One region of the Actinomadura sp. 3N508 genome, then DNA from elsewhere that is predicted to be linked to it. Evidence: riboswitches for the same ligand, from Rfam matches in the RefSeq annotation. Region 1 holds a riboswitch; the other holds the start of a gene.

The links. Region 1 has a riboswitch for glycine ahead of gcvT (glycine cleavage system aminomethyltransferase GcvT). Riboswitches for the same ligand answer to the same signal wherever they lie in the genome.
Region 2: it holds a riboswitch for glycine, as region 1 does, so the genes downstream of both, gcvP (aminomethyl-transferring glycine dehydrogenase) here and gcvT (glycine cleavage system aminomethyltransferase GcvT) in region 1, are expected to answer to the same signal.

What each region holds. Positions count from the first base shown of each region.
Region 1 is NZ_JBIRAX010000001.1:438,212-441,615, reverse strand. It holds gene glyA (serine hydroxymethyltransferase) at 1-403, opposite strand, end outside; gene gcvH (glycine cleavage system protein GcvH) at 406-795, opposite strand; gene gcvT (glycine cleavage system aminomethyltransferase GcvT) at 836-1,948, opposite strand; glycine riboswitch at 2,114-2,209, opposite strand; gene ACH34S_RS01920 (RNA-guided endonuclease InsQ/TnpB family protein) at 2,340-3,404, shown strand, end outside.
Region 2 is NZ_JBIRAX010000006.1:304,291-307,694, forward strand. It holds gene ACH34S_RS23145 (YbhN family protein) at 1-939, opposite strand, end outside; glycine riboswitch at 1,256-1,350, shown strand; gene gcvP (aminomethyl-transferring glycine dehydrogenase) at 1,523-3,404, shown strand, end outside.

The DNA.
Region 1 (3,404 bases):
AGTAGTTCAGCCGCATCCCGTGCGTGAGGTGCCCGCCGTGCGCGAGGTCGAGGCCGAGGATCGTGTCCCCGTGCTGCAGCAGCGCGAAGTACACCGCCGTGTTGGCCTGCGCCCCGCTGTGCGGCTGGACGTTCGCGAACTCGGCCCCGAACAGCGCCTTCGCGCGGTCGATCGCGAGCTGCTCGGTGACGTCGACGAACTCGCAGCCGCCGTAGTAGCGCCGGCCGGGATAGCCCTCGGCGTACTTGTTGGTCAGGACGGAGCCCTGCGCCTCCAGGACGGAGACCGGCGCGAAGTTCTCCGACGCGATCATCTCCAGGGTGGACTGCTGCCGCCGCAGCTCGGCGGCGACCGCCTCGGCCACCTCCGGGTCGGCCGCGGCGAGCGGGTCGTGCAGGCGCACCGTCAGTCCTCCTCGATCAGCTTCTCGTAGGCGACGGAGTCGAGCAGGTCGCCCGGCTCGTCCGACACCCGGACCTTGAAGATCCAGCCCTCGCCGTACGGGTCGTCGTTGATGACCTTCGGCTCGTCCACCACCGCGGTGTTGATCGCGGTGACCTCGCCGCTGACCGGCGAGTACAGGTCGCTGACCGACTTGGTCGACTCGACCTCGCCGCACGGCTCGCCCGCCTCGACGGTGTCGCCCTCCGACGGCTGCAGTTCGAGGTAGACGATCTCCCCGAGGGCGTCGGCGGCGTGGGCGGTGATGCCGATGGTGACGATGCCGTCGTCGCCCCCCAGGCCGGACACCCACTCGTGTTCTTCGCTGTAGCGGAGCTGCTCCGGAACGCTCACGATCACTTCTCTCTTCTCATTGCGGGAGTTCCCCCGGATTTCAGGAACGCTTGTAGAACGGCAGGGCCACCACGTCCACGGGCTCGTTCCGGCCGCGGACGTCCACGGCGAGACCGGTCTCCCCGGCGCCGCTGTCGAGGTAGGCCATGGCGATCGGCTCGCCCAGTGTCGGGGACGGGGCGCCGCTCGTCACGACCCCGCACGGCGCGCCACCGGACGTGACGACCTGGTACCCCTTGCGCGGTGCCCGGCGCCCCCGCGCCACCAGTCCGACGAGCCTACGGCCCGGCGGGGTCTGCGCCACCGCCGCCAGCGCCGCCTTGCCGACGAAGTCGCCGGGCTTGTCCAGTTTCACGACCCGGCCGAGACCCGCCTCGAACGGCGTCGTCTCGGCGGTCAGCTCGTTGCCGTAGAGCGGCATGCCCGCTTCGAGGCGCAGGCTGTCGCGGGCGGCCAGCCCGGCGGGGACGACGCCGTCCACGCCTTCGAGCGTCTTCCACAGCCGGACGGCGTCGGACGCGTCCACGAACAGCTCGAAGCCGTCCTCCCCGGTGTAGCCGGTGCGGGCGACGAGCGCGTCGACGTCCGCGACCCGTGCGGCGAGGATCGCGTAGTACTTGAGGTCGGCCAGCGGGGCGTCGGTGAACTCTTCGAGAATCTTCTGCGAACGCGGCCCTTGCAGGGCGATCAGCGCGTACGAGGCGGACCGGTCGTCCACGGCCGCCTCGAAGCCCGCGGCGCGCTCGGCCAGCGCGTCCCGGACGACGTCGGCGTTGGCGGCGTTCGCGACGACCATCCACGTCGTGTCGGCGAGCCGGTAGACGATCAGGTCGTCGAGGACGCCGCCGTCCGGCGCGCAGATCATCGTGTAGCGGGCCTTGCCGACGGGCATCGCCGCCAGCTTCCCGACCAGCGCGTAGTCGAGCGCGTCGCCCGCGCCGGGACCGGAGAGGAAGATCTCCCCCATGTGCGACAGGTCGAACAGCCCGGCGCCGGTGCGGACCGCCTGGTGCTCGGCCGTCTCGCTCCGGTAGCGCAGCGGCATCAGGTATCCGGCGAAGTCCACGAGGTTCGCGCCGAGATCCTGGTGGACGTCGTGCAGCGGCGTCTTCCGGGCGGACGACGCGCTTTTCGCGGGTGGATCGGCGGGCATGGGTTCGGCTCCTTCGTCGCGGGCACGCGTGGTCCATCGTCCCACTCGCGCACCGGGCGTATCGGTGCCTCCCCCTCTGTCATCGGCGCCTGAGAGCTTCACCCGTCGCAAAGGACGGGCTTGCACCTTCGGCGGGGGAACCTGTCCCCGCTTTCCAGAGGTCGCCTCGCCCGTGCGGTCCGTGGGCCTGAGAGGTTCCGGGGAGGAGTTGCTCCTTCGGCGTCCCTCACCGGCTGCGAGGGACTCTCCCGCACGGGATCGTCGGCTGCCGGTCAGGCTAGCAGCGGCTTCGCCGCACGACCACCCACAGTCCCCCCACCGCGGGAGGAGGGTTCCTCCACGGTAATGACCTTGAGTGATTCTGTCGTATCCCACCGTTATGGTGCCGATCATGTCTCCCGCACCCGTGGGCCCGACCTCCGTGCAGGAAGTTCGGGGTCATGTCCGCTATACCTACCGGGCTCGCCTGTCGAGCACGGCCGAACGGGCCTTGCAGGCGGAATGGGACCGCTGCCGCTGGGTGTGGAACATGTGCGTGGAAAGCTCCAAGACCCTGCACCAGGCCGGTGAGAAGATCGGACCTGCCGGGCTGTGCAAACTACTGACCGGCTGGCGCGCCGAACACGGCTGGCTGCGCGCCGGGTCGAGCGTGGCGCAGCAGCAGACCATCCGCGACTTCGGGCGGGCCCGCGCCAAGACGATCAAGGACATCGCCGACGGCCTGCCGATGCGGCGGCGAGCCGGGATGCCCCGGTTCAAGACCAAAGCCACGGCGGCGCCGACGCTGAACTACCACCGAGGGGGCTTTCGGCTCAAAGACGGCCAGGTGCATCTGGCGGGAGGCATCGTGGTGCGGGTGGTGTGGTCGCGGGACCTGCCGGCCGATCCGACATCGGTGCGGATCTACCGCGACACCCTTGGCCATTGGTATGTCAGCTTCGTGGTCCCCGCCCAGGTTGCCCCGTTGCCTCCGGCGAACACGATGATCGGGGTGGACTGGGGTGTGAAGGAGATCGCCACCACCACCTGCGACGCGCACGACCTGCCGCACCCCCGGCACGGCGGCAAGGCCGCCGCCGGGCTGGCTCGCTACCAGCGGCGCATGGCGCGGCGTCGGCCCGCCAAAGGGCAGAAGACGTCCAAGGGGTATCAGCGCGCGAAGAAGCAGGCCGCCCGGGCCGCCAGGAAGGTCGCCCGGCAGCGGCAGGACACCGCCCGCAAGTGGGCCAAGAGTGTGGTCCGCGATTTCGATCAGATCGCGGTCGAGGATTTCCGCCCCAAGTTCCTGGCCAAGACCACCATGGCGCGCAAGGCGGCCGACGCCGCGATCGGCACCACCAAAGCGGCCCTGGTGGAGATGGGTCACAAACACGGCCGCGACGTCCGCCTCGTCAACCCCAGGAACACCACGACCGACTGCGCGGCATGCGGTGCGAGAACCAAGCACCGCCTGCCG
Region 2 (3,404 bases), on a different contig from region 1:
CAGCCGCAGCAGCCGCCACACCCGGTACAGCAGGCCCGCCGTCTGCTGGTCGCGGTCGAGGACGTGCAGCTCAAGGTCCCAGTCGCCGTGCGCGCCGCGTCCCACCGGGAGCCGCGCGCCGCGCGCCTCCCTGGGACGGGGCGCGAGGACGACGCCGTACCGGCGGGTCTCCTCGGCGCCGCCGGCGGGGTCGTCCAGCCGCGCGGCGCGCTCCGGGCGCAGGCCGAGCCGTTCGAGCGCCGCCACCACCGCCCGGCCCGGCGGGCGCGGGTTCGGGGTGCCGACGACGTAGAGGGTGCCGTGGCCGATGGCGCGTCCGAGGAGGTAGGTGGCGGCGAGCGCGGCGACGGAGGCGTAGGACGCGGTGAGGCCGGTCAGCGCCGCCAGCCCGATCATCGTCCAGGTCGCGGCCTGCCAGCGGGCGCGGCCCGCCATCCCGACCGCGCTGACGAACGCGATCACCGGCGCGATGTCGGTGTGCACCGGCGCGGTCTCCGTGCCGCCCCAGATCAGCGAGTCCAGGACGCCGCCGGGCGCGCCCCGCACCACCAGGTCGTCCAGCCCGACCGTGAGCCCGAAGGTGATCATGGCGGCGAGCAGCGCGATCGCGACGCGCATCCCGTCCTTGTGGAACAGCCGCTCGATCCCGAACGCGATCGGGACGGCCAGCACGCCGAAGCTGGACACCAGCGTCGCCAGCGACAGCAGCAGCCGCGGCGCGTGCGCGGCGCCCTCGGCGATGTCGGTGTGCAGGCCGTGCGTGGTCTCCTGGGCGATCGAGACCAGCAGCATCACCGCCGCGAGCCCGGCGACCGACGCCGCGAACCGGATCGCGTCGGCCGGGCGGCGGATCCGGTCGGGCTGGGCGGGCTCGTCGACGGGCACACCGGCTCCCGTGCCCTGCCGCGCGGGCACCGTCTCGTCGTGGGTCGGCGTCACGCCGTTCCGCCACCCTGACCGTCCACCATCGCGATCAGCGTCCCAGAACCGGCGGCGCGCCGTCGACCTGCGCCCTCCGGGGCGTCCCTTGTTCACCCCGCAGCCACCGTCCTCCAACCCCCGCCCACCGCCATCCAACGGACGATCTCCGCTCGACACTCCCGCCCGTCCGCGTCGCCTGAGGTCCGTTCCGTCCCAGGTGGGACTGCACATCGTACTGGCAGGTACGGCCACCGCCCCGGGCGGAGGGGCCCGGCGGGACCCGAGGCGATCGCGGCAACCGATCTTTGGGTAGGGTTTGTCCAGGACATGCCGTCGACCCTGTGCGGGAGAGATCCCACGCCGCCAGCGTGGGGCGCCGAAGGGGCAACCTCCCCGGAACCTCTCAGGCAAAAGGACCGCTCGGGCGAGGCACCTCTGGAAAGCAGGCGTCGTTTCCCGCTGTGCGGGAAGGCGGCTCACCGAAGGGGAAACCCCGCGGCGCGGGTGAAGCTCTCAGGTGCCCATGACAGAGGGGGAGACGCCGCCCGGCCCGCGCGCCGGGCGGTGCACCTGAGCGACCGCAGCAGCCAGGAGGCTCTCCATGACCGCCCAGTTCTTCGCCCCCGTGGCCGCGCCGCAGCACCCGCGGGCCGCGTTCGCCGACCGGCACATCGGCCCGTCGCCCGACGACCAGGCGCGGATGCTCGCCGCCATCGGCTACGCGGGCGTCGAGGCGCTGATCGACGACGCCGTCCCCGCCGCGATCCGCACGTCCCGCCCGCTGGACCTGCCGCCCGCGCTGAGCGAGTCCGCCGCGCTGGACCGGCTCCGCGAGCTCGCCGCCCGCAACACCGTCCGCACCTCCATGATCGGCCTCGGCTACCACGGCACGATCACCCCGGGCGTGATCATGCGGAACGTCCTGGAGAACCCCGGCTGGTACACCGCCTACACCCCCTACCAGCCGGAGATCTCCCAGGGGCGCCTCGAGGCGCTGCTGAACTTCCAGACGGCCGTCAGCGACCTCACCGGGCTGGCGGTCGCGAACGCGTCCATGCTGGACGAGGCGACCGCCGCCGCCGAGGCCATGGCCCTCGCGCACCGCGTCAGCAAGCGGAAGGAACCTGGCACGTTCCTTGTCGACGCGGACGTCCTGCCGCAGACGATCGAGGTCGTCCGGACGCGGGCCGTCCCGCTCGGCATCGACGTCGTCGTCGCAGACCTGTCCGGCGGGCTGCCCGAGGGCGACGTCTTCGGCGTCCTGCTGCAGTACCCGGGCGCGTCGGGCGCCGTCCGCGACCTGGAGCCCGTCATCGCGCAGGCGCACGAGCGGGGCGCGCAGGCGGTCGTCGCCGCCGACCTGCTCGCGCTGACGCTGCTGCGCCCGCCCGCCGAGTCCGGCGCCGACATCGCCGTGGGCTCCGCGCAGCGGTTCGGCGTCCCGTTCGGGTTCGGCGGCCCGCACGCCGGCTACATGGCGGTCCGCGAGGGCATCCAGCGGCAGCTTCCCGGACGCCTCGTCGGCGTCTCCGTCGACGCCGACGGCGCCCCCGCGCACCGGCTGGCGCTGCAGACCCGCGAGCAGCACATCCGGCGCGAGAAGGCCACCAGCAACATCTGCACCGCGCAGGTGCTCCTCGCCGTCATGGCGAGCATGTACGCGGTCTACCACGGGCCCGAGGGGCTCGCCGCGATCGCGCAGCGGGCGCACCGCCGCGCCGCCGAGATCGCCGCCGGGCTGCGCGCGAGCGGCGTGGAGGTCGTGCACGGCGCGTTCTTCGACACCGTCCTGGCCCGGGTGCCCGGACGCGCCGCCCAGGTGGTGGACGCGGCCCTGGAACGCGGCATCAACCTGCGTCCCGTCGACGCCGACCACGTCGGCATCGCCTGCGACGAGACGACCCTTCCCGCGCACGTCACCGCCGTCCTGGAGGCGTTCGGCGCCGCCTCGCCCGCCGAGCCCGCCGAGGTGACCGAGGCGATCCCGGAGACGCTGCGCCGCGAGAGCCCCTACCTGACCCACCCCGTCTTCCAGGCGCACCGCTCCGAGACCGCGATGCTGCGCTACCTGCGCAGGCTCCAGGACAAGGACGTCGCGCTGGACCGCTCGATGATCCCGCTCGGTTCCTGCACGATGAAGCTGAACGCGACCGCCGAGATGGAGCCGATCACCTGGCCGGAGTTCGCGAACATCCACCCGTTCGCGCCGGTCGACCAGGCCGCCGGGTACGTCGAGCTGATCGGCGAGCTGGAGAGCGCGCTCGCCGAGATCACCGGGTACGCGAAGGTGTCGGTCCAGCCGAACGCGGGCTCGCAGGGCGAGCTGGCCGGGCTGCTCGCGATCCGCGGCTACCACGCCTCCCGCGGGGAGGAGCACCGGGACGTGTGCCTGATCCCCTCGTCGGCGCACGGCACCAACGCCGCCAGCGCCGTCATGGCCGGGATGCGCGTCGTCGTGGTGAAGTGCGACGACGGCGGCAACG